DNA from 4 places in the Bacillus sp. FDAARGOS_235 genome. Region 2 is predicted to be linked to each of the others. Evidence: riboswitches for the same ligand, from Rfam matches in the RefSeq annotation. Region 2 holds a riboswitch; each other region holds the start of a gene.
The links. A riboswitch is a leader RNA that binds a small molecule or an ion and turns the genes downstream of it on or off. The one in region 2 is predicted to bind S-adenosylmethionine.
Positions count from the first base shown of each region.

Region 1: it holds a riboswitch for S-adenosylmethionine, as region 2 does, so the genes downstream of both, A6J74_RS12985 (sugar ABC transporter substrate-binding protein) here and A6J74_RS19445 (methionine ABC transporter ATP-binding protein) in region 2, are expected to answer to the same signal.
Region 3: it holds a riboswitch for S-adenosylmethionine, as region 2 does, so the genes downstream of both, A6J74_RS15155 (methionine ABC transporter ATP-binding protein) here and A6J74_RS19445 (methionine ABC transporter ATP-binding protein) in region 2, are expected to answer to the same signal.
Region 4: it holds a riboswitch for S-adenosylmethionine, as region 2 does, so the genes downstream of both, A6J74_RS03510 (ECF-type riboflavin transporter substrate-binding protein) here and A6J74_RS19445 (methionine ABC transporter ATP-binding protein) in region 2, are expected to answer to the same signal.

Region 1 is NZ_CP020437.2:2,146,382-2,154,590, forward strand. Features, by position in the region: gene A6J74_RS12950 (disulfide formation protein C) at 27-446, shown strand; gene A6J74_RS12955 (thioredoxin family protein) at 459-914, shown strand; gene A6J74_RS12960 (DUF1540 domain-containing protein) at 987-1,202, shown strand; gene A6J74_RS12965 (hypothetical protein) at 1,236-1,487, opposite strand; gene A6J74_RS12970 (L,D-transpeptidase) at 1,591-2,352, opposite strand; gene A6J74_RS12975 (SDR family oxidoreductase) at 2,421-3,287, opposite strand; gene A6J74_RS12980 (NCS2 family permease) at 3,490-4,791, shown strand; SAM riboswitch class I at 4,883-4,988, shown strand; gene A6J74_RS12985 (sugar ABC transporter substrate-binding protein) at 5,077-6,189, shown strand; gene A6J74_RS12990 (sugar ABC transporter ATP-binding protein) at 6,186-7,673, shown strand; gene A6J74_RS12995 (ABC transporter permease) at 7,657-8,209, shown strand, end outside.
Region 2 is NZ_CP020437.2:3,406,054-3,414,262, forward strand. Features, by position in the region: gene A6J74_RS19410 (phosphatase PAP2 family protein) at 1-584, opposite strand, end outside; gene A6J74_RS19415 (hypothetical protein) at 728-1,255, shown strand; gene A6J74_RS19420 (arsenate reductase family protein) at 1,677-2,042, shown strand; gene gcvH (glycine cleavage system protein GcvH) at 2,084-2,467, shown strand; gene A6J74_RS19430 (toprim domain-containing protein) at 2,734-3,078, shown strand; gene A6J74_RS19435 (thioredoxin family protein) at 3,082-3,390, shown strand; gene A6J74_RS19440 (hypothetical protein) at 3,544-3,888, shown strand; SAM riboswitch class I at 4,014-4,121, shown strand; gene A6J74_RS19445 (methionine ABC transporter ATP-binding protein) at 4,431-5,456, shown strand; gene A6J74_RS19450 (methionine ABC transporter permease) at 5,449-6,114, shown strand; gene metQ (methionine ABC transporter substrate-binding lipoprotein MetQ) at 6,137-6,949, shown strand; gene metQ (methionine ABC transporter substrate-binding lipoprotein MetQ) at 7,025-7,831, shown strand; gene sufC (Fe-S cluster assembly ATPase SufC) at 8,070-8,209, shown strand, end outside.
Region 3 is NZ_CP020437.2:2,587,780-2,595,988, reverse strand. Features, by position in the region: gene pruA (L-glutamate gamma-semialdehyde dehydrogenase) at 65-1,612, shown strand; gene A6J74_RS15160 (cysteine hydrolase family protein) at 1,862-2,425, opposite strand; SAM riboswitch class I at 2,667-2,771, shown strand; gene A6J74_RS15155 (methionine ABC transporter ATP-binding protein) at 2,896-3,915, shown strand; gene A6J74_RS15150 (methionine ABC transporter permease) at 3,905-4,570, shown strand; gene A6J74_RS15145 (MetQ/NlpA family ABC transporter substrate-binding protein) at 4,592-5,446, shown strand; gene A6J74_RS15140 (HXXEE domain-containing protein) at 5,618-6,085, opposite strand; gene A6J74_RS15135 (DUF3926 domain-containing protein) at 6,143-6,334, opposite strand; gene A6J74_RS15130 (ArsA family ATPase) at 6,327-7,508, opposite strand; gene A6J74_RS15125 (MarR family winged helix-turn-helix transcriptional regulator) at 7,736-8,209, opposite strand, start outside.
Region 4 is NZ_CP020437.2:360,434-368,642, reverse strand. Features, by position in the region: gene A6J74_RS03530 (peptidoglycan D,D-transpeptidase FtsI family protein) at 1-1,081, shown strand, start outside; gene lepB (signal peptidase I) at 1,158-1,688, shown strand; gene A6J74_RS03520 (macrolide family glycosyltransferase) at 1,942-3,120, shown strand; gene A6J74_RS03515 (aspartate/glutamate racemase family protein) at 3,170-3,853, opposite strand; SAM riboswitch class I at 4,005-4,120, shown strand; gene A6J74_RS03510 (ECF-type riboflavin transporter substrate-binding protein) at 4,260-4,808, shown strand; gene A6J74_RS03505 (ABC transporter ATP-binding protein) at 4,819-6,519, shown strand; gene A6J74_RS03500 (energy-coupling factor transporter transmembrane component T family protein) at 6,512-7,312, shown strand; gene A6J74_RS03495 (YjcZ family sporulation protein) at 7,448-7,555, shown strand; gene A6J74_RS03490 (sensor histidine kinase) at 7,655-8,209, opposite strand, start outside.

The sequences.
Region 1 (8,209 bases), 1.3 Mb from region 2:
TAACTATTATAAGTGAGGTATAAAATATGGGACGAGAAAAAAAGCAAGAATATGCTTTACTTACTGCATGGGGAGCTTCATTTATTGCTACATTAGGAAGTCTATACTTTTCCGAAATCATGAAATTTGAGCCTTGTGTCCTTTGTTGGTATCAGCGTATTTTTATGTATCCATTTGTTTTATGGCTTGGTATCGCTGTCGTAAAGAAAGACTATCGCATTGCAAGTTATTCTTTACCAATCGCAAGTATTGGTGCTTGTATTTCTTTATATCACTATGCAATTCAAAAAATCGCAGCATTTTCAGCTGCTGGGGCAGCTTGCGGCCGCGTACCTTGTACGGGAGAATACATAAACTGGTTCGGCTTTGTGACCATCCCGTTTTTAGCACTTATCGGCTTTATCACAATCGCTGTTTGTAGCTTTATCGTAATCAAAAACAAATAAGGAGATGAAAGAATGAAAAAAATGCTTATATTTGGCGGTATTATTATTGCCTTGTTTGTAGCAATTTTCGCTGTCACACAAATGGAAGAAAAAAATGCTTCAACTAGCCAAAAAATTGATAATGCTACTGGTAGTCAAACAGATGGTGCTGACTACTACACAAATAAAATCTCTCTTTCAGATCTCCAAAAGAATTTAAAAGAGAAAAAAGAAGAAACAGTATACTTTTATCAAACATCTTGCGTTCATTGCCAAAAATTATCTCCTGTCGTAGTACCTATGGCTAAAGACTTGAATGTTGATATGAAAGTTATGGATATTGAAAAATTAGATGCTCCTTGGGATGAATATAAAATTCAAGGTACACCAACAATCATTCATTTTAAAGATGGTAAAGAAGTGAGCCGTATTAGCGGCGAACAATCGAAAGACAAATTAAAAGAATGGCTTGAGCAAACGAAGAAATAACGAGAAAAGGAAACTCCTTCTACACATGAAATGGGCGTAAAACCTCACACTAATGTATAAGGAGGGGGTTTTATGCCAGAAGTAAAATGCTCTGTTTCCAATTGCTCATTTTGGGGACAAGGTAACTTTTGTCAAGCAAGTGCTATCATCGTTCAGCCTGATGCAGATGAAGCTGGTCAAACTGAAAATGATTCGTATACAAGCGCGGTTTTAACAAACGAGACGTTAGAAAGCTCTGTAGCAACGAGTGTAGAAACTTGTTGCCATACATTTAAACCAAAATATTAAACATAAAAAGCATACGATGAATCGTATGCTTTTTTACATTCCCCTCCAAAAATCATGCATGATAAAAAAGTACAAAATAACGAGGACAACCGTCCCACATAGGGTAATGCGCCTATATATACTCTTTTCTCCTTCCCTTGCTTTTACAAAAGCCCAAATAAATCCGAAGAACAATATTAAATCAACATATGGAACATAAAAGGAAAAGACGAGAAACGCATACAAATACACAATGAATAAACAGGTCGTTACTAAGAAAACTTTAAATGCAAATTCGCTTTTCATAATGTAACCGCCCCCTATCTGTATTGTATTATATTCAGCAAAATACAATAGTTGCAGTTAAACTCCAAGTAGAAATAAGCTACCGCCTATAAAACGGTAGCTATTACGGAACATTGTATTTCCGTTTATATATATTACTTAAAGTCGAAGTAGGAATTTGCTCGTAACGAATTTTTTCTCCTGTTTCATCTACAATATACAAATTGTTTCCTATATAATATATTCCATTTTTTCGTTTTGAGTACACCGTATATCTTTCATTCGGCAATACCGTTTTCACTTTTGTTAACTGCCCATTCGGTTCTTGCCAATATATATCCGCGCGATCTACTAACGTAAGTATTCCTATTTGCTCTTCTTCTACTTTACGACCATTCCAACTCACAACACGATAACCAAGTGTATTTGCCTCATATTCCGGACTCATATGAAAACGAGAAATGATTACTTTTGTTTGTAATTGTACTCGGTCATATAACCATTGTATATCCTTGTCATGCATGCGAATACAACCATTTGATTCCCTACTTCCAATCGTCCATTCCCGATTTGTCCCGTGAATCGCATATTCCTTTTTATCTAGTCCAAGCCACCTCGTACCGAGAGGGTTGTTTGGTGCACCACCACGTATCTTTTTTCGATGGTATTCTTTATTTTTATATTTAGTTATAATACAAAAATTACCTTCTGGCGTAGGTGTACGATCTCTTCCAGTCGTTATCGGAAACGTTCTCGTATAGTTTCCTTCTTCAAAGAAAGACAGCTGATTCGTCGTAAGATTAACTAATATTAAATGATCTGTATTAGCAAAAACGCTAGCTGGTAGGCAGAAAAATAGGATTACGATAAACAATACTTTTTTCATCTAAATCCTCCCTAGCACTAACATCATAATAAATGCAATTAGCTTTACTTTGCTCTTATAAATGAAAACTATCCATTTACGATAACGCCTCCGTTTACATGTATCATTTGCCCCGTAACATAAGATGAATCGTCCGATGCTAAGTATACGTATGCTGGTGCTAATTCATATGGCTGACCAGGTCTTTGCATCGGAACATTGCTTCCAAACTGTGACACTTTCTTCTCACCAAAGCTCGATGGAATAAGAGGTGTCCAAATCGGGCCTGGCGCAACACCATTTACACGAATTCCTTTTTGCACTAACGATTGAGAGAGAGATCTTGTAAAAGCAACGATAGCTCCTTTCGTTGCAGAATAATCAATTAAAGTTTCATTTCCTTCATATGCAACGATAGACGCCGTATTTATAATGACATCCCCTTGTTTGAAGTGAGAAAGTGCTGCTTTCGTAACGTGAAAATAAGAAAAAATATTAATACGGAATGTTTTTTCTAGCTGTTCTGCTGTAATATATTCTAGTCCTTGCTGCGGATATTGCTGTGCGACGTTATTCACAACAATATTTAAACCACCTAACTGCGAAACAGTCTCTTCCACAATATCTTTACAATGTTGTTCATTACTTAAATCTCCCGGTAGTAATACACACTTTACACCTTCTTTTTCAACACGTTGTTTCGTCTCATTCGCATCCTCCTCCTCATCTAAATAAGCAATTGCAATATTTGCACCCTCTTTTGCAAAAGCGATGGAAACAGCTCGTCCAATCCCGCTATCTCCCCCTGTAATTAACACATTCTTCCCCTTTAACTTTTCACTTCCCTTATAATTGGGATCTTCAAACTGCGGAAGTGGATTCATTAATGATTCAATACCAGGCTGTTTATTTTGATGTTGGGCTGGCATTGTTAAAAAGCTTTTTTGCTGTGGCATAACTTCCTTCAGCTCCTTTTCCTTATCATGTGCACAATAAAAAATTACAATTCACACATAGTTTTACGATTAATATTCGAATTTAAGACACAAAATATGAATTGTTGTAAACTTTTTATACAAAACTATTGCAAAATAGTTAAAAAACGAATATTATATATAACTGTTGTGAAAATTATTCGTAAACAGAAAGGATGTTTATATGTTTAACCTTTCAAAACATAAAACTTCTATTAAAACTGAAATTATGGCAGGTATTATTACCTTCTTAACAATGGCATATATCATTGTCGTAAACCCTGTCATCCTTGGGGATGCAGGTGTTCCATTTGAACAAGCATTTACAGCAACAATTATCGCTGCTGTTGTCGGAACATTATTTATGGCGATCTTTACAAACTTACCAATCGCAATTGCACCAGGTATGGGATTAAATGCTTACTTCTCTTACTCTGTTGTAAAAGCTCATGAAGGCATGACTTTCGCAATTGCATTCTCTGCTGTATTCGTAGCAGGTATGATTTTAATTTTGTTATCATTCACATCTTTCCGTACAAAATTAATGGAAGCCATTCCTGAAAACTTAAAACACGCAATTACTGCTGGTATCGGACTATTTATCGCCTTTATCGGTTTACGTTTAACAGGTATCGTTACAAAAAACGATGCAAACTTAGTTGGACTTGGTGATCTTCACTCTGCTCCAGTTCTACTAGCATTAGCTGGACTTGGAATTACAATTGTCCTTATGTCTTTAAATGTAAATGGTGCGCTATTTATCGGCATGCTATTAACTGGTCTTATCGCTTTCTTCACAGGACAATTAACGTTCTCAAACGGTGTTACATCAATGCCTGGATTACCAGAAGGTATTATCGTATCAAATCCAATTACTGCTGTATCTGATGTAATTAACTACGGATTATACGGCGTTGTATTCTCATTCTTCCTTGTTACACTATTCGATACAACAGGTACACTACTTGGCGTTGCGCAACAAGGTGGATTTATGAAAGACGGAAAGCTTCCAAAAGCAGGACGAGCTCTTCTATCTGACTCATTCTCAGCAACAATCGGTTCTATGTTCGGAACAACACCATCAACAGCTTACATTGAATCTTCTGCTGGTGTTGCAGCTGGTGGCCGTACTGGTTTAACAACAGTTACAGTAGCTGTTCTATTCGCATTAGCAGCTTTCTTTGGACCATTAGTGAGCGCTGTATCTGGTGTATCAGCTATTACTGCACCATCACTAATTATCGTTGGTAGTCTTATGATGGGTTCAGTTCGCCACATCGATTGGGATTCATTTGATGAAGCATTCCCAGCATTCTTAGTAATCTTAAGCATGCCACTTACATCAAGTATCGCAACAGGTATCGCACTTGGATTTATTTCATACCCACTTATGAAAGTGGCAAAAGGTAAATTCCGTTCTGTTCACCCACTTGTGTATGTATTCGGAATCTTGTTCGCTTATCAATTGATATTCTTACCACATTAAAATCCCTCTTTCTGAGGGATTTTTTATTTTCAAAAAACATTTGACAACTGTACAGAATCATGGAATAATTCAAAATAGTTAAATATTCGATGTCTTATCAAGAGCAGGTGGAGGGATGAGCCCTACGAAGCCCGGCAACCGACCCATTTATGGGCACGGTGCTAATTCTTACAACACGTTGTGTTGAAAGATAAGAGTAATATGATAAGACGTCTTTTCTATATGAAAAGGCGTTTTTTATTTTCACTCCCTCCCCTCTCTTCTTAGTTTAGGAGGGATTTTTTTATGAAAAAATTGTGTTCCATCGTACTTATTTTTCTATTACTTACATTGACGGCTTGTACAAATGAACAAGATGCTATCTCTTCACAAAAGCAACAAACGGTGAAAAAAGTAACTACAACAGTTGAAAATCATTTACAAACAGAAATTCCAAAGCAAATAAAAAAGCCATTAAAAATCGCATTAATTATGCAAATGTCTATCGGAACTTTTTCCTCTCAATATATTGAGGGCGTCAAAAAACAAGTCGAGCTATTTGGCGGTAGTGTACAAGTCTACAATTCTGATAACGATTTAGCAAAAATGGCTGCAAATTTAGATACTGCTATTAATTCAAAAGTGGATGGTATTTTAATTGATCATGGCCGATCTGAAGCATTAAAACCTGGGGTAGAAAAAGCGTTACAGGCGAACATTCCCGTAGTCGCGTTTGATAACGATCTACGCTTACCAGGTGTAACGATTATTGATCAAGATGACTATAGTCTTGCATGGAAATCATTAAAAACGTTAGCAGAAGATTTGAATGGACAAGGAAATATCGCAGTCGTATGGGTTGGCGGATTTGCTCCAATGGAACGTCGTAACGTTATCATTGATGCTTTTTATAAACGGTATCCAAATATAAAAGAAGTTGCGCGATTCGGTACTGCTAGTAATAACACACCACTTGATACACAAACACAAGTAGAAGCTTTACTAAAAAAATATCCGAAAGAAGGAGATTTACAAGCCATTTTCGCTTCGTGGGATGAGTTTGCTAAAGGAGCTGTTAAAGCACTTGAACAAGCTGGTCGTACAGATATAAAAGTATACAGCATTGACTTAAGTAATGAAGATTTACAACTTATGCAAAAAGAAAACTCACCTTGGTCTGCTACGGCTGCAACGGATCCAGCTGAAGTAGGGAAAGTTCAAGTACGATTCTTATACAAAAAAATTGCCGGTGAACAAACGCCAGATATTTATTCACTAGAACCTTATTTAGTAAAGAAAAATAGTTTACCAAAAGAAAATATAACAATGGATCAATTATCAAAACATATAAACGGTTGGGGAGACTCGAAAGATGCGTATTCTCCTTGGATGAAAAAATTAGAGAAGGAGAAAAAATGATGACATTCTCTCTTCAAAACATTACACATTCTTATCATGCCGCTACACCTGTTCTAGAAGATGTTTCTATCCATATTCAAAAAGGAAAAGTTCATGCCCTACTAGGAATGAACGGTGCTGGGAAAAGTACTCTACTGAAAATAGCAACTGGTGAAATTCAACCAGTTGCTGGCGATATAAAAATTGATAATCAGTCTGTTTCCTTTCCTTCGCCACGCGATGCAAAAAAGCACGGTATTTCTTTCGTAACACAAGAAGTAGACCACGGACTTATTCCGGGATTATCTGTATTAGAAAATGTACTTATCGATCATTTAGCAATGCAAAATAAAGTACTATTTTCAAAGTCAAAATTAGTCGCACTCGCTAAACAACATTTGCAAACTGTACAGGCTGATTTAAATATTTTTGAAGATGTTTCAAACTGCTCATTACATGAAAAACAATTACTTCTTATCGCAAGAGCTTTATCCAACAATACAAATTATCTTTTATTAGATGAGCCTACTTCTTCTCTTGGACCGAAAGAAATTGAAACCTTCGGGCAACTATTAAAAGATTTAACATCAAAAGGAATTGGCATCATCTTAATTTCTCATCGTTTATCAGAGATTCGAAATTTCGCGGATGATGTAACTGTATTACATAATGGTAAAGTCGCACTTTCTGATGCGATTACAAAGGTTACAGATCAACAAATTGTAGAATCGATGACTGGAAAACAACTTACACTTCCTATTAATGCAGCACCAAAACGAGGGAACGAAGAATTCTTTAAAGTACAAGAACTTCCATTACACAAAAACCATTCTCCCCTTTCTCTCACCGTACGGAAAGGTGAAACTGTTGTGATATACGGATTAATTGGCAGTGGCAAAACAACACTTGCTGAAACGTTATTTGGTGCTCATCATACTTATCACGCAGAAATAAACGGTCAAAATATAACGATTAAAACACCGCGAGATGCGATTAAAGCGAAAATCGCACTTGTACCAGAAGAAAGAAGAAAACAAGGCGTATTTCTTTCGGAAGATATTATAAGCCACACGAATTTACACCAATCAGGTTGGAGACGAAAACAAACCGAATTAAATAATGCTACTGCGGCAATTTCTTCTTTCAGCATTTCACCGAATGACCCAAAAGCCTTTATTCATTCACTTAGCGGTGGAAATCAACAAAAAGTCTCGATTGCAAAGTGGCATGGATTCAAACCGAATCTCTTTCTTTTAGACGAGCCAACTAAAGGTGTAGACATAGCTGCAAAACAAGACATTTTTCAATTCATTCGTAACATTACTGAAAACGGGAGTTCCGTAATTTACTTCACAGGAGAACAAGATGAAGCACTACATATCGCTGATCGCATTCTTATACTGGCAAACGGAGAATTTGTAGGTGAATACTTACCAAACGAACTATCTCCTGAACAGCTTTTACATTTATCTGAAGGGAGTTATTCCATTGAATCTCGTTCATAAAACAAAAACTAAGAAACTATATTTACCTACTCATCTTTTTTATCAATTTAGTACGATTGCTATCATTATAGGTGTTACAATTTTCTTCTCTATCGTCAACGATTCTTTTTTAACGTACAACAATATTAGTGATATTTTACGCTCCATTTCTATCGTAACGTTACTTGCAATTGGTGTTACCTTTACATTAATTGTAGATGGGTTTGATTTATCAGTCGGCTCTACCGCTAGTTTAGCAACCATTGCAGCCGCTTCCTGTCTCGTTTTATATCGACAAGAACTATTAGTCACACTCCTTGTTCCTATTCTTTGTGGGCTATTAGTTGGATTATTAAATGCACTACTCGTTATCCGAATTAAACTACCAGATTTACTAGCTACATTAAGTATTATGTATATCGTGAATGGACTACACTTAACATTTTCAAAAGGATCTTCTATTTATGAAGGAATGTCTGGTGCCAAAGGACATTTTATTCCATCCTTTTTATTTATCGGTCAAGGTTCTGTCTTAGGAATTCCAGTCCCTGTCATTA
Region 2 (8,209 bases):
CCGAAGTATAATATACTCGCGAGCGTCATTCCAGAAACAGCATCTACAAATGCATGTTGCTTCGTAAATAGTGTTGATAAAATGATAAGTGTACCGAAGAAAGTAAGGATATAATATTCAAAAGCATGTTGCTCTCTACGCTTAAAGGCAGCTAACATAATTACAAATGTCGTAAGAACGTGAATGCTAGGGAAACAGTTTACCGGTTGATCAATACTATAAATATAGCGAACTAGTTCAGAAAATACGTCTGTTCCAACGACAGTTGGACGTGGTACAGTTGTCTGCCAAAAATAATAAATAGAAAAACAAGCAAGTTTGCCAAGAATTACACTACTTAAAGTAACGTAATATTGCTTTCGATCAGCAAAGCAGTAATAAATAAGTGCGCCGTATAAGTAAGGAAACCAAAGTAAATAAGGAATAATAAATGCTTTTACAAATGGAATCCAATCATCTACTACAGTTGTGACATCTACTGCGTGAACAGTTGATTTATTTAATACGTCGTAAAGGGGACTTACGAGTACGAGTAGAAGTATATAACTTAACGGAAGAAAAGATGAAAGTTTAAATTTCTTCATGATAATCTCCTATGTTTAGTAATGTAGGTAAATTCAATTGATTATAATATAGAAACGTAAATTGGGCTATCGATTTTACTTACATTTTCTTGAATTAACCTTACGTTTTTGTCACTTGACTTAAAAGAAGGGGAGAGTGCTATATGAAGCGTTTATCGTATTTCTTATTTTTTATATTGATATGCCTAGTGAGTGCTGGGTGTGCAAAGGATAAAGAAGGAGAGAAATTAGAATATAACGGGAGAGCACTCGTAATTGGAGTTGTTGGAGAAAAACCGAAAGATACGTTTAGAAATATAAAGTTTGAAAGTGTAAAGCTAGAAGAGATGCAGGAGAAATCAGCAAAAGTTGATGGTTTTTTCGTTATGAAAGAATATTTTAAAGAGGCATCAAAGGAGCGGTATACGGACTTATTTTTATCGTTAAAGAAGCCAGTGTTTTTTATTGGCTTACAAGATAAACCATACTTAATTTTTACTGAAAAAGATTTAGATTATGACAATGCCCCAAAGGATAGAGCTATGATGTATACGCAAGGATTTGTAAATATGGGAAACCCTGAAGGACAGTATTGGGGTATGGGATTATATAAAGATACGGTTTCCAATCAAAATATTCATAATATGTATATAGTAGTGTTTCAAACAATTTCAGATTATTTAAGTCGATGATGGAGGAGGCCGTAAAAGGGGCTTCTTCTTTTTTGAATAAACGTTTGTTTAAGATGCATGTCCGGTAGGAAGAAATCGATGCAGTTTAAAGGCTCACATAAAAAAATAGGAAATTAATCAAACGTTTGTTTAAGATGTATGTTCGGTAGGAAAGAATTGATGCAGCACAAAGGCTCACATAGAAAAATAGAAAATTAATCAAACGTTTGTTTAAGATATATGTTCGATGCAGAATGAGAGAAGAATCGAAAAAAATTATATATTTATTTTTTTCTTAACAAATGGCGGAAAAATAAGAAAAATTCGCAGGATTATTAAAATTTATCACGAAATAAGTAAAAGTTTAGCGAATAATCGTTTGAAATAATAAAACGTTTTCTATATGATAAAGGTAAAGGTTAGTAAAAAAGTAGGTGAATTTATGACAGTAACATTTTATTCATATCCAAAGTGTGGCACATGTCAAAAGGCAAAGAAATGGTTTGAGGCAAACGATGTAGCATATGAGATGATTCATATTGTTGAAAATCCACCGTCAAAAGAAGATGTACGTAATTTACATGTAAAAAGTGAATTACCATTAAAAAAATTCTTTAATACAAGTGGAATGCGTTACCGCGAACTTGGTCTAAAAGATAAGTTGAAAGATGCAAGCGAAGACGAAATGTATGAGCTTTTAGCATCTGATGGCATGTTGATTAAACGTCCAATTGTAACAGATGGAACGAATGTAACACTTGGTTTTAACGAAGAGCAGTTTGAAAGTGTGTGGAAAAAGTACCAATAAGGTATTTTTACATAATTAATACATTCACTGGAGGTACAGTCATGAGCATTCCAAATAATTTACGTTACTCTGAAGAACACGAATGGGTAAAAACTGAAGGTAATGAAGTTGTAATCGGTATTACTCACTTTGCACAAGGTGAGCTAGGCGATATCGTATTCGTTGAACTTCCTGAAGTAGGTGCAACAATCGAAGCTGACGAGCCATTCGGAAGCGTAGAATCTGTTAAAACAGTTTCTGAATTATACGCACCTGTAAGCGGTAAAGTTGTAGCAGTAAACGAAGAATTAAGTGACCAACCAGAACTTGTAAACGAATCTCCATACGAGGGTGCATGGATGGTTAAAGTTGAACTTTCTGATGCAAGCCAAGTTGAGAAGTTATTAACTGCAGAAAAATATGCAGAAATGACAAACCAAGACTAATTTTAGTCAACTGAAGGACAGCCTTTGTGCTGTCCTTTTTATTTTGTGCTACATAATGAGTTGAAAAGCACATATATATGAATCAATTATCATGTGAGAGTACATTAATGGGAAATCTATTTAGTGAAGTTTCATGCTTTTTACAATCTAAACAAGCCGCTTCCGCTTTTCTTTTGCAAAAATAAACAGGAAACAACATGAAAATAACGAATATACTATATACTAGGTTAAAGGTTGTATAGTATATGGTGATCGGGTGATGACATATGATTTATGTAGAAAAAGTCATTATTGTAGAAGGTAAATCAGACAGAAGAAAGATTGAATCTATTATTCGTGAACCGGTGGAAATTGTTTGTACAAATGGTACAATTGGTTTGTCGAAAATGGATGAGCTCATTGATCAGTTTTTTGATAAGGACGTATATGTGCTAGTGGATGCTGATGATGCAGGAGAAAAGTTAAGGAAACAGTTTCGAAAAGAATTTCCGCAAGCAGAGCATATTTATATTGATCGCTCGTACCGAGAAGTGGCGACTGCACCTTCTTCACATTTAGCAAATGTATTATGGGGAGCTGACATTGACGTTTATACAGAATATTTACGGTAAGGAATGATAGAAGTGATTGACTGGACAGGAGCCGAAGCTACAGCCCTAATAGAGAATGAAGAAAAAACAGTGCTATATGTATATACACCGATGTGTGGAACATGCCAATTAGCAAAGAAGATGTTAACGGTTGTCGAGATGACGATTGAAGAGTTGAAAATTGGAATGTTAGATTTAAATTATGCTCCGCATTTAGCGAAAGAGTATGGAATCGAAAGTGTGCCTTGTTTACTTGTTTTTGAAAATGGGACACTCATGAAGAAGATATATGCATTTCATTCGGTTGAATATTTATATACGGAATTAAAGTAGGCGGCAAAGTTTTTGCCGCCTCGACATATTTCTTGGGAAATATGTCGACATGCGGGATGGATACAGTATTTGTCGAGCGAAAGTAACAGGATTGCTCTTTAGTGAGAGGGAAATGGTATGTAATAGAAAGTGATATGAAGGATGTGATTTAGGGTGAAATTATATTCTTTGCTTCAATCATTTGTAAATTACGCTAACGGTCAATATCATTTAGAACCGCTTTTAAGACAAGGAGAAAAAACTGTTAATTTCCGCTTTGGAGATGAAAGTTGTTCATTACAAATTTCAAGAGATTATATAGAATTGTCACAAGAGGCAAGAGGAACGGAACAAATTGTGTGCTTAGATGAAGAGGATGTAAAACAATTAGTGAACGGAAATGTAAGATTGCAAACGTTAATGAACGATGGACGTGTGCAATATTCGGGAACATATCGAACGATGCTATTAGTTGAATCGATGTTTCATATATGTAAACCGATGTCAGTAGGTGCTTAAAATTCTGAAGTTTCTTGTTTTGTGAAAATTCTTGTTGACATGACGTGTGGATATTGATACAATTCAATTCATAAAATATAGACAATTTCATAAATTACAAATCAGACGAAAATTAAATCTGATTTCTCTTATCAAGAGAGGTGGAGGGACTGTGCCCTGTGAAGCCCGGCAACCGTCAACTTATGTTGAAATGGTGCCAATTCCTGCAAAGCGAATGCTTTGAGAGATGAGAGAGAGGGATAATGTTGTTATATACGCATATAAACCTTTCTGCTTCTCTAAAGCGGAAAGGTTTTTTTGTTGTTTGAATGTGGAGGACATTCAAATAATAAGAGGAGCTATGGCGATAGATTACACGCATGAAAAATAAAAAAATTGCGGAGTCTATCCAAAGTTTTATGAAATCCAGCTCCAGCGGCTAGAACAGTCGTTCGTTTCATCCCTTCCTATGAGGCAAAAAGCGCCTCTACGTCAGGGATTCGGGCGTCCACTTGTTCTAAACGAGCCGCTTGCGCTTTTTACTTAAAAAAGGGGTGAACATCATGATCTTATTAGAAAATGTAAAGAAAATATATAAGGCAAAAAGCGGTGATGTCACTGCTGTAGATAACGCCAATTTAAAAATAGAAAAAGGCGAAATATTTGGTGTTATCGGATATAGTGGTGCTGGGAAAAGTTCTTTAATAAGGCTGTTTAATCAGTTAGAGAAACCAACTTCTGGCCAAATTACAATTGCAAATCGTGTCATTTCAGCAATTACAGGAAGTGAACTTCGTAAGGCAAGGCAAGAAATTGGAATGATTTTTCAGCACTTCAACTTACTTTGGTCACGAACTGTACGCGAAAATATCGCATTTCCACTTGAGATTGCAGGTGTTGATAAGGAGAAGAGAAGAAAACGTGTTGATGAGTTAATTCATCTCGTTGGATTAGAAGGAAGAGGAGACGCGTATCCATCCCAGTTAAGTGGTGGACAAAAGCAACGTGTTGGGATTGCTAGAGCGTTAGCTAACAACCCACAAGTGCTTTTATGTGATGAAGCAACGTCAGCACTGGATCCGGAAACGACAGATCAAATTTTAGATTTACTACTTGATATTAATAAGCGTCTCGGTTTAACAATTGTATTGATTACACATGAGATGCACGTAATTCGAAAGATTTGTAATCGTGTTGCGGTAATGGAGAAAGGGAAAATCGTAGAAACAGGTCCAGTACTTGACGTATTCCGTAATCCACAGCAAGACATTACGAAACGCTTTGTACAGCAGTTAACAGATTCTGAAGATACAAACGAAACAATTGAAAGTTTAATTGAAAAATATCCAGATGGCAAAGTAATTCGCTTGCAGTTTGTCGGCGAGGCTGTAGAAAGACCAGTACTTCAAAGATTAATGCAACGCAGTGATATAGAAGTTAGCATTTTGCAAGGAAATATCGCACAAACGAATAACGGTTCTTACGGAAGTTTAGTTGTTCATTTAAATGGTGAGGAAACAGCAATCCAGCAAGCGATAGAGGGAATACATCAAGATCAAGTAGAGCTGGAGGTGATTGCACATGGATAAGTTACTCGCAAATGTTGATTGGAATCAAATGTTAGAAGCGACTGGTGAAACGTTATATATGACGGCAATCGCAGCGCTTGCCACATTTGTTTTAGGACTCATTTTAGGATTGTTACTCTTTATGACATCGAAAGATAATTTATGGGAAAACAAAGCGGTTAATACAGGGATTGGAGCCTTTGTAAACATATTCCGTTCTATACCGTTCATCATTTTAATCATTTTATTAATTCCATTCACAAAGATTATCCTTGGAACAATTCTCGGGGCTAGTGCAGCATTGCCAGCTTTAATTATTGGAGCGGCACCATTTTACGCAAGAATGGTTGAAATTGCACTTCGTGAAATTGATAAAGGTGTAATCGAAGCTTCAAAAGCAATGGGGGCAAAAACAAGCACAATCATTTTAAAAGTGTTAATTCCAGAATCATTACCAGCGTTAGTATCTGGTATTACGGTAACGACAATTGCTTTAGTAGGCTACACAGCAATGGCGGGAGTTGTTGGTGCTGGTGGTCTTGGAACACTTGCTTACTTAGAAGGATTCCAGCGTGGAAATAACGATGTAACAATCGTTGCGACAATTTGTGTGTTACTAGTTGTATTTTTCATTCAGTGGATTGGTGATAGTGTAACGACTCGAATAGATAAAAGATAATGAAAACAGGAGGGTATTTCAAATGAAAAAATTATTACTTACAGCACTTATTTCAACTTCAATTTTTGGGTTAGCTGCTTGTGGCGGGAAAGATAAAGATGAAAAGAAACTAGTTGTTGGGGCTTCTAACGTACCGCACGCTGAAATTTTAGAAAAGGCAAAACCGTTGCTTGAGAAAAAAGGAATTGAATTAGAAGTGAAAAAATTCCAAGATTACGTGTTGCCAAATAAATCGTTAGCGGATAAGGAATTAGATGCAAACTACTTCCAGCACATTCCGTATTTAGAAAAAGAAATTAAAGATAAAAAATATGATTTTGAAATAGCGGGGAAAATTCATTTAGAACCAATTGGTGTATACTCTCAAAAGTATAAGAGCTTAAAAGAACTGCCAGACGGGGCAACAATCATTATGAGTAATTCCGTTACTGACCATGGACGTGGTTTAGCAATTTTACAAAAAGAAGGTATTTTAAAAATTAAAGACGGAGTAGATCCAGTTAGTGCAACTCCGAAAGATATTGCAGATAATCCGAAAAACTTAAAGTTCAAAACGGATATCGAGCCTGGTTTATTACCACAAGTGTATAACAATAAAGAAGGCGACGCTGTTCTAATTAACTCTAACTATGCAATTGATGCGAAATTAAACCCAGAAAAAGATGCGATTGCAATTGAAGGTAGCGATTCTCCGTATGCTAACATCGTAGCAGTTCGTAAAGGGGATAAAGATAAGAAAGAAATTAAAGCTCTTGTAGAAGTGTTGCATTCTAAAGAAATTGAAGACTTTATTACTAAAGAGTATAAAGGGGCAGTTGTTCCTGTAAAAGAATAATTGTTTGAAGAAGGGCTGGTGTATGCCGGCTCTTTTTTTCTAACTACATACCTATAGGGGAGAAGGGGATATCAGATGAAAAAGATTATACTGTCAGTTGTTACAGCGCTATCTGTATTTACATTAGCTGCTTGCGGGGGAAAAGAGGAAAATAAGCTTGTCGTTGGAGCTTCTAACGTGCCGCACGCTGTCATTTTGGAGAAAGCACAGCCAATATTAGAGAAAAAGGGTATTAAATTAGAGATTAAAAAGTTCCAGGACTATGTTTTACCGAATAAAGCGTTAGCGGATAAAGAAATTGATGCGAATTACTTCCAACACATTCCATATTTAGATAAAGAAATTCAAGAAAAAGGATATAAAATTGTAAACGCAGGAAAAATTCATTTAGAACCAATGGGCATTTATTCTAAGAAATATAAAAGCTTAAAAGACCTGCCAGAGGGCGGAACAGTTATTATGAGTAATAACGTGGCTGAGCGCGGCCGTATGTTAGCACTATTACAAAAAGGTGGCGTTATTAAGCTTAAAGATGGAGTAGATGTTGTTAAGGCGACAGTAAAAGATGTTGTAGAAAATCCGAAAAACTTAAAGTTTAAAACAGATGTTGAACCTGGACTGTCACCGAAGCTGTATGAAAATAATGAGGGAGATGCTTTATTTATTAATTCAAACTATGCAATTGATGCGAAATTAAATCCAACAAAGGATGCAATTGCGATTGAAGGATCAGACTCTCCGTATGCAAATATTATTGCAGTTCGTAAAGGTGACGAGAAGAAAAAAGAAATTAAAGAACTGGTAGAAGTATTGCATTCAAAAGAAATTCAGGATTTTATTACTAAAGAATATAAAGGTGCTGTACTTCCGGTAAGTGAATAAACGTAAGGAAAGGACTGGGAATTTATCAGTCCTTTTTTCTTTATATATATAAGAAGAAAGGTGTATCATATAAGGATGCAAAGGAAATACTTATATACATTTGTGAAAAAATTGTTACTTTTTTTCGTCGTTTGCGATATCATTTTATTTGATATAAAATTAGAATGAGAATAAAATGAGAATATGAACGTTTTAGGAATTTTTAAAATGTATATATAGGATTAATGGAGGTATTGAGATGGCTGGTTCTACATTAACGGTTAAAGACTTACACGTATCAATTGACGGCAAAGAAATTTTAAAAGGTGTAAACCTTGAAGTAAAAGGTGGAGAAATCCACGCAATTATGGGACCTAACGGAACAGGTAAATCAACTTT
Region 3 (8,209 bases), 820 kb from region 2:
CTAAATTATCGTGTAGAATAATGTTGTAAAATGTAAACGTTTTTCTAAGGGGAGGCTAAAAAGAATGGTAGTAGCATACAAACATGAGCCATTTACAGATTTTTCAGTAGAGGCTAACAAATTAGCGTTTGAAGAAGGTTTAAAGAAAGTAGAATCTTATCTTGGACAAGACTATCCATTAATTATTGGGGGAGAAAAAATCACTACAGAAGATAAAATTGTTTCTGTAAACCCTGCAAATAAAGAGGAACTTGTTGGTCGTGTTTCAAAAGCAAGCCGTGAATTAGCTGAAAAAGCAATGCAAGTAGCGGATGCAACATTCCAAACTTGGAGAAAGTCAAAACCAGAAATGCGTGCAGACATTTTATTCCGTGCTGCAGCAATTGTTCGTCGTAGAAAACATGAGTTCTCTGCTATCCTTGTAAAAGAAGCAGGTAAACCATGGAATGAGGCAGATGCTGATACAGCGGAAGCAATCGATTTTATGGAATATTATGCTCGTCAAATGTTGAAATTGAAAGACGGTATTCCAGTAGAAAGCCGTCCAATTGAATATAATCGTTTCTCTTACATTCCATTAGGAGTAGGTGTTATCATTTCTCCTTGGAACTTCCCATTCGCAATTATGGCAGGTATGACAACAGCTGCTTTAGTTTCTGGTAACACAGTATTACTAAAACCAGCTAGTACAACTCCTGTAGTAGCTGCGAAATTCATGGAAGTATTAGAAGAAGCTGGCTTACCAGCTGGCGTAGTAAACTTCGTGCCAGGTAATGGTTCTGAAGTTGGTGACTACTTAGTAGATCATCCTCGTACACGTTTCGTAAGCTTCACTGGATCTCGTGATGTAGGTATCCGCATTTATGAGCGTGCAGCGAAAGTAAATCCAGGTCAAATCTGGTTAAAACGTGTTATCGCTGAAATGGGCGGTAAAGATACAATCGTTGTTGATAAAGAAGCAGATCTTGAATTAGCAGCTAAATCTATCGTTGCATCAGCATTCGGATTCTCAGGACAAAAATGTTCTGCATGTTCTCGTGCTGTAATCCACGAAGATGTATATGATCACGTATTAAATCGTGCTGTTGAATTAACAAAAGAATTAACAGTTGATAACCCAGCTGTATTAGGTACAAATATGGGTCCTGTTAATGACCAAGCTGCATTCGATAAAGTAATGAGCTATGTTGCAATTGGTAAAGAAGAAGGTAGAATCCTAGCAGGTGGCGAAGGAGACGATTCTAAAGGCTGGTTCATCCAACCAACAATCGTTGCTGATGTTGCAGAAGATGCTCGCTTAATGAAAGAAGAAATCTTCGGACCAGTAGTAGCATTCTGTAAAGCAAAAGACTTCGATCATGCACTTGCAATTGCAAACAATACAGAATACGGTTTAACAGGAGCAGTTGTTTCTAATAACCGCGACCATATTGAAAAAGCACGTGAAGACTTCCACGTAGGTAACTTATACTTTAACCGTGGATGTACTGGTGCAATCGTAGGTTACCAACCATTCGGTGGCTTTAACATGTCTGGTACAGACTCTAAAGCTGGTGGCCCAGATTACTTAGCACTTCACATGCAAGCAAAAACTACTTCTGAAACTTTATAAGAAATAGTAGAGGAGCTTTTCACAGAATGTGAAGAGCTCCTTTTAAATTAGAATCCCATATATTACTATTATTCGAAGAGGACGAGCTAAACCCTATTAATAGCGGGATAAACATGTAAATAGAAATAAAGTGACGGGAAAAGTTGATTTATTAGTCACATTTTTTAGTATTCATTTTAAGAATTTCCTGTATAATACAATTTGAAAGAAAATCTATGGTTTGACAAGAAACACTCTTTTCGGTTTTGCTCACTGAATGGAGTGTTTTTTTGTAACCAAAAATTCCTCTGTACTCATTGCATTTGCATATACTCCATTTAAACTGGCCAAAATTGTATTGTGAATATAAACAGCTGGTATAGTAGCATTCTTAAAAGAAAGATCTTTTGTAGCACAAGCATCGTGTATAACGGTACAATGAAAGCCGAAATCAAAAGCAGCTCTTACGGTAGCATCAATACACATATGAGTCATCATCCCGCATATGACGATGTGTTCAATGTCTAAACGTTGTAATTGTTCTAAAAGATTAGTTTCTCGGAAGCTATTTGGATAATGTTTGAGTATAACAGTTTCTTCTCTAAGCGGACGGACATTCTCGTGAATATGGACACCTTCTGTATTAGGTAGGAAAAAAGTAGCATCATTTTTTATTGCTACATGCTGGATATGAAAAATAGGTCCGCCGTTCATTCTAAAGTGTTTTAGTAGCTCACTGGCATACTCACTTGCTTCTACCGGATTGCGCAATTCCATCTTTCCATTTGGAAAATAATCATTTTGGATATCAACGAGTAATAGAGCTGTTTTCATATATTCACCTTCCTCTGATTTCATATTCAAATAATAGTATTCAATTCATAGAAAAAATAATCCTTTTAAAAAATATGAGGGAGAAGAATTTTACATAACCTTCAAGATTACTATTTTATTATGAATTTTTATTTGAAAATTTTAATAAAGAAATAATTAATATTTTTCTAAAAAATGTATTGACTCTCACTATTCTGAGTTCTATAATGAGAATTAATTAAACGACAATTAAATCGATACATTCTTATCCAGAGAGGTGGAGGGACTGGCCCTACGATACCTCAGCAACGGGTTTTTTAATACCGTGCTAACTCCAGCAAGTCTTTATAGGCTTGGAAGATGAGAAGATGTGAACGAGTACATATAAGTGCTCTCCTTCTTATCTTTTATTACTGATAAGAAGGAGAGCACTTTTTATTTTACCTCGAAAGCTCTACTTCTAGTTTTTACAGCATATAGGAGGGAAGAAAATGATTTCTTTTAATAACGTAAGTAAAGTATATGAATCAGGTGGGCAATCTGTTCATGCTGTGGAGGATGTAACATTATCAGTTGAGAAGGGCGAAATTTTTGGCATTATCGGATTTAGTGGTGCTGGAAAGAGTACGTTATTACGCCTAGTAAACATGTTAGAGAGACCGACTGCAGGAACGATCTCAATAGATGATAAAGATATTACATCCTTATCAACGAAAGAATTACGGAAACTTAGACAAAGAATTGGGATGATTTTTCAAAGTTTTAATTTATTTAATTCAAGAACAGTGTTTGGGAATATTGCTTATCCATTAAAGTTAGCGAAAGTACCAAAGAATGAAATAAAAGAAAGAGTCAATGAACTGCTGAAGTTTGTAGGGCTAGAAGATAAAGCAAACTATTATCCGGAGCAGTTATCAGGCGGACAAAAGCAACGTGTTGGGATTGCTAGGGCACTTGCAACATCACCAGATATACTTATATGTGATGAGGCAACATCAGCCTTAGATCCAGAAACAACGACAGAGATTTTAAACTTATTAAAGAAAGTCAATCGTGAATATAATTTAACAATTCTTCTTATTACACACGAAATGCATGTTGTGAAAGAAATTTGTCACCGTGTAGCTGTAATGGAGAAGGGAAAAGTTATTGAAGAAGGAAAACTGTTTGATGTTTTCACACAACCAAAAACAAAGACAACTCAAAACTTTGTACGTTCTGTTATTAATGACCACTTGCCAGAAAGTGTTCTAGCGAAAATTCAAAATGGTGGTCAGATTTATCGCTTAACTTTTACTGGTGAGGAGACAGGACAGCCGGTACTATCATATATCGCAAAAAACTATAACGTCGATGTAAATGTACTGTACGGAAATATTATTGAACTTCAAAATGTGCTATTTGGAAATCTTCTTGTAGAATTGCAAGGTGAACAGAAGGAAATTCAAAAAGCATTACAACATTTAAGACTGCAAGTGAAGCTGAAGGAGGTAGAAGCTCATGCGAGTTGATTGGAGTATATTTTGGCCTCGCATATTAGATGCGACGGGGGACACCCTCTTAATGGTAATTGTAACCCTTATATTCGCTATAATTCTTGGTATACCTCTAGGTTTACTTTTATATGTAACGAGAAAAGGTAATTTTTTAGAAAATAAATGGGTTTTTTCTATTCTTAACGTCATCATTAATACAATTCGTCCAGTTCCATTCATTATCTTTTTAGTAGCTTTAAGCCCACTAACAAGAAGCGTGATCGGAACGACGATTGGAACAGCGGCAGCAATCTTCCCAATGACGTTAGTGGCATCTATTGGTATTGCTAGAATGGTTGAAACAAATCTTGTCTCAGTTCCGAAAGGAGTAATTGAAGCTGCACAAGCGATGGGCGCTTCACCACTTAGAATTGTTTTTGAAATTCTCGTGCCAGAAGCGTTAGCACCATTGATCTTAGGTGTTACGTTTATGACAGTTGGTTTAATTGAATTTTCTGCAGTTGCTGGGCTTGTCGGTGGTGGTGGTCTTGGTGACTTAGCGATGACATATGGTTATCAACGTTTTGATACATCAGTTATGTTCGTAACGGTCGTTTTACTTATTATTCTCGTACAGATAGCTCAAAATTTAGGAAACTACTTTGCGAAAGTGTTTTTACGCAGATCATAAAAAGGAAGAGGGGAAAAGAAAATGAAGAAAATTTTAGCATTTGCATTATCAGCGATTGTAGGAATTTCAGCACTAAGCGGCTGCTCGGGTGGAGACACAGGTGCAGGAGCAAAAGAGAAAGTAGTTCGCGTCGGTGTAACTGGAACGGATGGAGACGTTTGGGAAATTTTGAAGAAAAAAGCTGAAAAAGAAGGGATTAAAATTAAACTGGTTGAGTTCTCTGATTATACAACGCCAAATAAAGCGTTAGCTGATGGAGATATTGAATTAAACTCATTCCAGCATATTGCTTTCTTAGAGCAATTTAAAAAGGAGCATAAGTTAGATATTACAGCTGTCGGTACAACACAAATTGCACCAATGGGCTTATTCTCTGAAAAATATAAGAAAGCAAATGAAATCCCAGATGGTTCAGAAATTGCTATTCCAAATGATCCAACGAACCAAGCACGTGCATTAAAACTTCTTGATGCAGCGGGGTTATTGAAACTTAAAAAAGATTTTGGTCTATTTGGGGATCCAAGTGGTATCGCTGAAAATCCGAAGAAGTTAAAAATTACACCGGTTATTGCACAGCAAACACCTCGTGTATTAAAAGATGTAGCTGCTTCAGTTATTAATAACGGTGTGGCTGGTCAAGCTGGATTAGATCCAGCGAAGGATCCTATTTTCTTAGAAGATCCAAAGAATGAAAATGCGAAGCCTTATATTAATATTTTCGCAGCTCGTACGAAAGATAAAGACGATCCAACACTGAAAAAAGTAATTGAATTATATCATTCAAAAGAAGTAACAGATGCAGTTAAGAAAGAAACAAAGGATGGTTCAATTTCAGTAGATCTTTCATTTGAGGAGCTTGAAAAAATCGTAAAATAATCATTGGGTTTAATGAACTAATAGAAGGAACCCCTCCGCTGTTAGTTCGTTCAACATATAATCTACTTAACAAACAAAACCCTAATTTTGTACCTTCCAATTTTGTATAACGTAGAATCCAATGTTTGTTAAGTAGAGTGATGGACCGGGAGTTTTCCTGGTCTTTTTTTATTACTGAAAGCAGCTAGCGAATAGTAAGGTAATCCAAATTATAAGGGGATAAGAAAGTAAGCTGAAAATGAGTGTAATTACGAATTGCTTTTTATGAATTAATTGTTTTTTGGATGAAAAAAAGAAAATAGAAAAGATAACAATGAAAACTGAGGATATTACGCCAGGATTATAGGAGCGATAAATCAAAAACAAAATAATATGTTGCACTGCGTTAAAGAAAATGGCCCCTTGTATAAAAATAATCCAGTATATAGAAGACAAGAAGTTTAGTTGATATAGAAAGACGATAAGTACGACGAAGATTGTTAATATGGAAATGGCAATGAAAAATTGTTGGCTAGTTATAAGATGAATTGAAAATTGATTAGCAAGATATTGTCGCATTTGGAAAGCTTCTTCAAGGTTATGAATGAAAAATAATAAAGGAATGATCCAAAGCGTAATAGTGGAATGTTTTTTTATCAACTTATATCACTCCAATAAAGTATAGAAAGCCTAAAAAGGCCCTCTATACAGAGATGATTATTCAATTATGATACTTTTTAAATTATCTTCATGATGCTCTCGTTCTTTCGGATAAGCAGCTAGCTCCTCTTGCAAAATACTTAGCATTTGCTTAGCTGATTGCTGGATTGGAGTAGGTAGCTCTTCTAATATACGCATACCGACTCTTACTTTTGTCCGAATTACTTTTCGTAGTAATTCCTCATGCATGCACCACACCTCCAAATCGAATGTTTAGTACATCCTCTTCAAACTTGGCTCCTTGAATAGAAAGGTGTGTTAATGTTTTTGGTAATGTGATGTTACGTTTAACAGAGCCGGCTCGAATAATAAGCTCATCACCTTTTTGATTTAATGAAAGTTCACTTTTGTTTGAGAAGGGGATGGACAGAACGAAAATATATTCATCGCCATCTTTTTTCACATATTGTGTGCGACCATTGAATTTCACTTCAGTAGGAGAGGGATCGGATTTAAATAAAGCATTGCCTACACGCTCTAACATAGGTAAACCAACAACTTCTTGTTCAAACATGGGAGCTTCGTAAATAGGAAGCGGCTGAAAACTATCTTGAATTAATGTTTTATATTTCTTTTGCGTATCTTTCCATGCTTGAAAATAAGGATCGGTGACAGTGTTAGGGATGACACGGTTAATCATGATGGCATCTACGTTATAATCGTATAAATTTAAATAAGTAAAACTACGCTGAGCTTCTTTAATGACCATTTTTTCGGGATTTACAACGATGCGGATACTTGTTATTTCTCGGTTCGATAAAATATCTCTCATTTCTCCAAGCTGTTCAAGTGTATTTGTTAATTCGTCCATAATATCATCGGTTGGAAGGGGGACACCAAGAAGTGGTTGAGCTACAGGACGAACGACTTTTAAAACTTTTCTTTTAATAGGAAATAATTTTTCCATCCACCAGCCGAGCATGTCTGGAAAACTAAGCATTGCTAATGTTTCTCCTGTTGGAGCGCAATCGATGATGATAACGTCGTATGTGTTTTTTTTATAATAATCGAGCACGCGAAGTAAGCTAATTAAATCTTCCATACCAGGAAACATCGTTAATTCTTCTGTTGTAATATCATCAGCTGCTTTGGAAGTGAATAACAAGGTAATGTATTTCTGTAACTTTCCCCAGCCTTTTTCCATTTCATAAATCGTATTAATCTCTTGTGCCCACAAGTTTTCGCGAATTTCTAATGGCTCAGAAGATAGCTTTATACCAAATGAATCTCCTAAACTATGAGCAGGATCTGTACTCATTACTAATGTTTTTAATCCTTGTTTTGCGCTTTGAAGTGCTGTTGCTGCTGAAATGCTAGTTTTTCCTACGCCGCCTTTACCTGTATACAAAATAATTCTCATCATTCTATCCCCTTTGTTTCGGTTATCGAATATTACGAACATCGAAGTATTTAAGTGAATAAAAACCCAGTTAGGGCTTTATCCCGCATTAACGGGCAGTAAGACTTCCGTCCAAAAATTCGGCTGGAGCAAAGAAATTAGGTGGGGGGGCAACTGTCCGTAAATGCCCGATTGGTTCAACTAATAATCAGTGAGGGATGAGAAAACCCCTCACTGATTAAAGTTTCACTTTATTCAATCGGAATGTTTTTCATTCTAGGTGTAGAAACCTTTTCTTCTATTTTTTGCTGTGACGTAGCAATGTGATTCATAATTTTTTGGAAGATTTGTAGTAAGAATGCTTTTTCTTCTTCTGACAATGCTTCTGTCACTAGGCTAAAGTAATGGGCTGCATTTTGTTTTACTTCTTGAACGAGCATTACGCCGTTTTCTGTTAAACGAATTAATACAATGCGTCGATCGTTTTCATCACGGTACCGTTCAATATACCCCTTTTTTACAAGGCGATTTACAACACCTGTCGTTGTACTCATCGGTATATCAAGAAGGTCAGCAATTTTTGTCATTGTAATATCTGTATTTCGCTCCATCCAAAGTAAACAAAATACTTCTGTCTTGGAAAGTGTTAAATCAAGGCTTACCCATTCTTCAGGATAGAAAAGTTTCTTGGCGTTATCCAGCAGTAAGTCTAAAAAGTGTTCATA
Region 4 (8,209 bases), 2.2 Mb from region 2:
TGCTTTCGTTGTAATGATGAATCCGAAAAACGGCCAAGTATTATCAATGGCTGGGAAAAAGCTTATAGAAAAAGACGGAAAAACGGAAGTAGAAGATTATGCTTTAGGTACGATGACAAGTTCATATGAGCTTGGATCAACTGTTAAAGGTGCAACAGTATTAACAGGATTTGAAACGAAAGCTATAACACCAGGTACATATTTTTATGATGCACCAATGAAGTTTAAAGGAACTAAGGAAAAAAAGTCTTGGAAAGAGTTCGGAAATATTGATGATCTAAGGGCGTTACAAGTTTCTTCAAACGTTTATATGTTTAATACAGCATTGAAAATTGCAGGTGTAGATTATGTGAAAAATAGTTCGTTAAATATTAAACAGGAATATTTTGATAAAATGAGATATTATTTCAGGCAATTTGGATTAGGTGTTCCAACTGGTATTGATTTACCGAACGAAACAGCTGGACAAATTGGTAAAAAAGATAATCAACCTGGTTTCTTACTAGACTACTCGATTGGACAGTATGATACGTATACACCACTTCAGCTTGTACAGTATATTTCGACTATCGCAAACGGCGGTTATCGAATGAAACCACAAATTGTTCAAGAGATTAGAGAACAAACCGCTCAAAAGGATGAAATCGGTAAAGTGATGCATGCAATAGAACCTGTTGTTTTAAATAGAATTGATATGAAAGAAGAATATATCAATCAAGTAAAAGAAGGGTTTAGAAGAGTATTCCAAGAAGGGGATGGAACGGGAGTAAGGGCGTTCCAAAAAGCACCGTATAAACCAGCTGGCAAAACAGGAACTGCACAGACTGTATACGGTGGAGAAAGTGATATTGGGAGAAATGAGAAAGGCGATCGTAGAGAATGCTATAATTTAACATTAGCAGGATATGCGCCATATGATGATCCAGAAGTAGCATTTTCCGTTGTAGTACCATGGGTTATAAATGATAAGTCTGGTATTAACTCTGATATTGGGAAAGAAGTTTTAGATGCTTATTTTGATTTGAAAAATAAGCGATTAACTGGCGAAGCACCAAAAACTTATGACTCTAAAGAGAATTAATATATACGAAACGTCTCTAGCATTTATATGAACTAGAGGCGTTTTTACATACGAATAGGTTAGAAATGAGGTATATATGAAGCAATTAATTCTAAAAGATTGGAGAAAAATATGCAGCTATATTTTAATTATAATAGGCATTCTTTTTATTAATAAGTCATTTTTATTTTGTATGGTAGAAGGAATTTCAATGCAACCTACTTTGAATGAAAATAATCGAATACTAGTTAATAAGGCTAGTATCTATTTTTCTTCTTTTCATCATGGTGATGTTGTAATAATAAAAAAAGAAGACGAGCCTACATACTACGTGAAACGAATTATTGGATTACCAGGGGATAACGTACAAGTAAGAAACGATGTGGTATATATTAACGGCAAAAAACGAGATGAGTTGTATATACAGTTAGATATGTCACAAGTATCAAATCGTTTTTCAAACTTTAGAGAAATGAAAGTTCCCACGCATAAATTATTTGTGTTAGGTGATAATCGAAATCATAGTAAAGATAGTAGGAATACGCTTGGACTAATTGATGAGTCAAATATAATAGGTAAAGTAAAAATGGTATATTATCCATTTGATCAAATAAAATGGTTAAAATAATTCTATTAACTATTCACGTTTTATAAAATAATTCATATATTGATAGCATAGGACAAGCAGAAAAGCTTATCCTAACCTCACAGAACACTCCTTATCACAGTTAGGCATCTACTTATGTAGATGCCTTTTCCGATGAATAATAATTATTTATCAACCTAAAGTAGTAAGCAAATTGGGACTATTAGGGGAAGATTGCTTGTAATAATTACAGTACGATTAATAAGAACATTGAATTGTAAGGAGTGAGAAATACGTGTTGAATATTTTAATAGTTAATTTTCCTGCAGAGGGACATGTAAATCCTACATTAAGTTTAGTAAAGGCTTTTACTGAAAGAGGAGATAAGGTACACTATATTACAACGGAAAACTTTAAGGAAAGGCTTGAAGTTTTGGGAGCTATTGTACATACTCATCCGGATTTATTAAAGGAGATTTCTATTGATAATGAAACTTCCTATGGATTAACAACTTTCTTTCATGTACATGTTCAAACTTCTTTATATATATTAGAAATTACGAAAGAATTATGTAAAAGCATAAATTTTGATTTCGTAGTTTATGATATATTTGGTGCCGGAGAGTTAGTAAAGGAATATTTACAAGTTCCAGGCATAGTTTCCTCTCCTATATTTTTAATTCCACCAGAAGTATTGGAAACCTTACCTTTTCATCCAAATGCAGAAAAACAATTCCAACCCGATGAACTCTCTGAAAAATTACTGTATCAAATGGAACATGAATTTGGAGTAAAGCCCAAAAATCATCTTCAATTTATGCAAAATAAGGGAGACATTAGTCTCGTGTATACAAGTCGTTATTTTCAACCTAATAGCGATTCGTTCGGAGAAAAGAATGTTTTTATTGGGCCGAGTATGATAAAGCGCAAAACAAATATAAAGTTTCCACTTGAATTGCTTTCAAAAAAGAAAGTTATTTATATTTCAATGGGAACACTTCTTGAAGGGCTCGAACCATTCTTTAATACTTGTATTGATGCTTTTTCAAATTTCGAAGGGATTGTAGTAATGGCGATCGGTGATAGAAATGATATTTCAAAAATTAAGCAAGCTCCAGACAATTTTATTATATCCCCTTACGTACCTCAATCAGAAATATTAAGTGAAGCAAATGTTTTTATTACACATGGTGGAATGAATAGTGTACACGATGCAATTCATTACAATGTCCCATTTGTGATAATACCGCATGATAAAGATCAACCAATGATAGCGCAAAGATTAACTGAACTTGAGGCAGCACATAGATTATTGAAAGAGCATGTTAATGTGCAAACTTTAAAAGAGGCGGTAACAGACGTTCTTTCAAATGAAAAGTATAAACATGGCATTCGAAAACTGAATGAAAGTTTTTTAGGGTGTGGTGGTTCCAAAAGAGCCATTGCAGTTATTGATGCTCTTTTAAATAAATAGTTCGGACAATATACAAGCATAGAGGCTCTACCTTTATGCTTGTATATTATTATCCAGCAAATTGTACAGCAGTATTTGCATGTAAAAAAGCAGTATCAAAAACAGGAACAGTAAGGTCATTTTGGGAAATAAGTAATGGTATTTCAGTACAGCCTAGTAATATACCTTCCGCACCGTTTTGAATTAATGAATTGGTAATTTGTATTAGTTTCTCTCTTGAAGTTTCTGAAATAATGCCTCTACTTAATTCGTTTAATATGACGTGATGGATAAAAGTTCTTTCTTCGTCATTTGGGATAAGTGTCTCAATGTTATATTTTGCTAGTCGTGATGTATAAAAATCTTGTTCCATCGTTTGTTTCGTTCCTAATAGTCCGATACGTTTTATATTCTGTTCTACCATTTCTTTAGCACTTACATCACCGATATGAAGAAGTGGAATTGATATTGCTTGTTCTACTTCCTCAGCAAATAAATGGACTGTATTTGAACACATTAATAAACATTCCGCCCCGGACTTTTCAACCTTTTTAGCAACTGTGACTAATTCGTTTTTTACTTCTTCATATTGATGGTTTTGTAATAAAGTAGTTACTTCTCCAAAATCCATACTATATAAAACGAGCTTCGCATTTTGATCGTATTGAGAGAGTGTTAGCGTATTAATATGTTTATAGTATAGTGATGTAGATTCCCAGCTTAACCCACCAATTAAACCAATTACTTTCATCATACATTCCCCCTTGTAACAATTTCGAATCCATTATTTCATAATTCCGATAAGAATACAATGATTTAAATACACTATTTAATAAAAAATAAAAATAATTAGAAAAGTGTTGAAATTTATCTTTCTTAGTGCCATAATACGAATTACAAATTAATACTTATCCAGAGAGGTGGAGGGAACGGCCCTAAGAAACCTCAGCAACCCCTATGTGCATTCATAGGAAGGTGCTAATTCCGCAGAGGACACGATGTGTTTTTTGAAAGATAAGAGGATTCTTGCACGTGAAAGAAAATGACCTCTTATGTAAGAGGTCATTTTTTGTTGTATAGAAAGGGAGTGTCGATGCATAATTCATTATTAAAATAAATATAGAGTAATGAAAGCTGACTAATTTGAGAGGAGAATTGAAATGAACAAATTATCAACAAAGTTAGTAGTAGCAATCGGAATCGGAGCAGCTTTATATGGGATATTAGGACTTTGGGGATTTACTATTGCACCAAATACATTTATTAAACCTGGATTAGCTATATTAACCATTTTTGGAGCGTTATTTGGTCCAGTAGCAGGACTGTTAATAGGACTTATCGGTCATACCGTAACAGATACGATCTCTGGTGGGGGGATTTGGTGGGGCTGGGTTCTGAGCTCAGGAATTATTGGTTTTGCGATGGGGCTCATTCAAAAAAGAGGTGGGTTTAATGTGAAAAATGGGTCGTTTAGTAAGGGAGATATTTCTTATTTAGCAATTACTGGTTTAGTAGGTATTGTCATTGCTATTATATTTGCTGGGGTATTCGATATTATCGTGATGGGAGAACCGTTTGACAAAATTGTTATACAAGTATTAGGGGCAACCATTGCTGATGTTATTATTTTCTTAGTTCTTGGATTACCGATTACAATTGGCCTAGCAAAATCGAATAAAAAACATACACATTTAAAAATTGAAAAGTAGGGATGTTAACATGCAACCAATTATTTCGTTTGAAGAATTCAGCTTTCAATATAAGCATGCTGCGCAGCCTACTTTGAAAGATATTACATTTCATATCAACCCTGGAGAAAAAGTACTAATTGCTGGACGAAGCGGTTCTGGGAAGTCGACATTAGCTCATTGTATTAATGGGCTAATCCCATTTTCGTATGAAGGGATTAGTGCTGGTAACGTATTAATTGCTGGTAAAGACCCGAGGAAAGGCAGTATTTTTGAACAGAGTAAGCATGTAGGAACAATATTACAAGATCAAGATGCTCAGTTTATTGGCCTTACAGTAGAAGAAGATGTCGCTTTTTATTTAGAAAATGAATGTGTAAATCAAGATGATATGAAAAAGAGTGTTGCAGACTCATTAACAAAGGTAAAGATGCATACTTTTCGTAAACAAAGTCCGCATGAATTATCAGGAGGACAAAAACAAACGGTTTCTCTTGCAGGTCTCTTAACAACAAATGCGGATATATTATTGTTCGATGAACCTTTAGCAAACTTAGATCCGCTAAGCGCCATACATACGATAGAACTTATGAAAGATATACATGCACAAACTAATAAAACAATTGTAATTATTGAACATCGAATAGAAGAAATATTAAAATTGGATTTAGATAAAATGATTTTAATTGATGAAGGTAAAGTCATTACGGTAGGGACTTCGGAAGAAATATTAGCATCAAATATATTGCCTCGTATTGGCTTAAGGGAGCCGATTTATATTGAAGCATTAAAGAGATTACATTTTGATAGTAATAATGCCGTAATATATCCACTGGAAAAAATTCAAAAGGAAAAAATTAGTGGCGTTTTAAAAGAATGGATGGAGAAGCAAGTTTTTTTTAAAGATGCTACTAAAAATAAAGAATTATTAAGAGTAGAGAATTTATCATTTTCCTATCCTAATAGACAAAGAGTATTGAAAAATATAAATTTTTCGATAAGCAAAGGAGAACTTATCGCTCTTTTAGGACACAATGGAGCTGGAAAATCAACATTAGCTCACAGTCTTATTGGTATAAATAAAACAAGTAATGCAGGGATTTTATTAGATGGAGAAAATATTAGTTCTTGGTCTATTCGTAAGCGTGGGGAGATGATCTCTTATGTGATGCAAAATCCAAATCATATGATTACACAACCTACTGTTTTAGAAGAGGTTTCATTCACATTAAAATTAAAAAAGTTTTCTAAGAAAGAAGTTAACTATAGAGCTGAAGAATCATTAAAAATCTGTGGTTTATATCCATTTCGTAATTGGCCAATTCAGGCATTAAGCTATGGGCAGAAAAAGAGATTAACTATCGCATCTGTATTAACAACAAATCCTAAACTTATCATATTAGATGAACCGACGGCTGGACAAGATTATTATCATTATAAACAGTTTATGTCATTTATTAGAAACCTGGCTAAAAAGGGAATATCCTTTATTTTCATAACACACGATATGAATCTAGCATTAGAATATGCAGACCGAGCGGTAGTTCTACATGAGGGAGAAATCATTGCGGATAATACTGCAACTACTGTATTAGGACATAAAGAAACGTTACAAAGAGCCAATCTAAGAGAGAGTTCTTTATTCGAGCTTGTTACATTTAGTGAAATTTCATGTCCAGAAAAGTTTATGGAACTTTATTGCGATGTTAGTAGGAGGGAGGAAAATGCATAATACGTATTTTCGTCGTATGGATGGGGCTGTGAAATTAGTTTTGTTTATATTTTGTATGACGCTTACTTTTATGTTTTTTGATTTTCGCATATTACTAATTTTATTTATGTTTGGATGTATCGGACTCTTACTTGCTAAAATTCCACTTCGTAAAATTTTACTTATTTTTACTGTTATATTTACATTTAGTTTATTAAACACTGTTATGATTTTATTAATTACACCGACTCATGGATCTGAATTAACTGGATCGTATACTTCGTTTTTACATATTGGTTATGCAACAATTACATATGAAACATTATTTTATGCAGTTACACTTTCATTAAAATATTTTACGTTGTTACCATTTACACTTATCTTTATTTACACGACAGATCCAAGTGAATTTGTAAGTGGCTTAAGTAAACTTGGTATTCATTATAAGATTACATATGCAATAAATATTGCACTACGTTATATACCTGATATTCAGTCCGAATATAAAATTATTAAACATGCGCAAGAAGCGAGAGGAGTAGCTTTTGAAAAAGGGGAAGCGAGCTTATGGATTCGTATGAAAAACCGTATTTTAATTTTCTGGCCGCTAATCATTCATTCTCTAGAAAGAATCGATACCGTTTCAAATGCAATGGATTTAAGAGGGTTTGGAAAGAAGGATAAACGTACGTGGTTCTATACAAGTAAAGCGGAAAGTGGTGATTTCATTGCTTTATTTACAGGTGTTTTTATTTTAATGGTTGCAGTATATTTAAAACTAAATGTATTTCAAAACTTTTGGTATCCATTTTAAAGCACTCGCAATCGAGTGCTTTTACTTATTTTTAAGTAGACATGCTCAAAAAAGGGATATATACATAATGTATAATACGAACCAGTTAAAATGATCAACTACCTATTAGTTTTCAAACCAAAAGGAGGAAAAAATATGAGTTACGGTGGTTCTTGTGGTTTTGGTGGAGGTTTCGCTTTATTAGTTGTGTTATTCATTTTATTAATAATTGTAGGATGCAGCTGTTGGGGCGGAGGATACTAATTTTTAATTAGTCTTCACAAATGTAAACTTAAAAAACATAGAAGATACTTATGTATCGAGACAAAGAAAAAAGGAGCTATTATGCTCCTTTTTTCTTTGTTATATATTTTTATCTTTTGGGAATGTAATCGTTAAAGCCGTTCCTTTACTAACGGTACTTTGGATTTTTAAATTACCATGCATCGTTTCAATAATTTTAACAGCAACCATCGTACCTAAACCAGTACCTTTTGATTTTGTACTAAAATAAGGTTCGCCAAACCTGTTAATTTGCTCTTGTGACATTCCAATTCCGCTATCTTCAATTCGTATTATAACTTTATTATTGCTTATGGTGGAGGATATATTTAAGGTACCACCATTAGGCATTGCTTCAATACTATTTTTTATTAAGTTTAAAAAACATTGTTGAAAGTGCTGTTTATTACCAACAATGTTTGCCTTTGAGAAATCTTTTGTAATATGTATCGTATTCATATTACATAATGGCAATATCATATTAATAGCTCGATTTAACTCTTGGTCTATTGAAATATGATCTAGTTTTTCTGGTGCTGGTTTAGCAAACGTTAAATAGTCATCAATAATCTCTTGCGCACGATTTAATTCTTCAAGTATATGTTCAATGTATTCGTCCCTTGATTCAGGAGATAA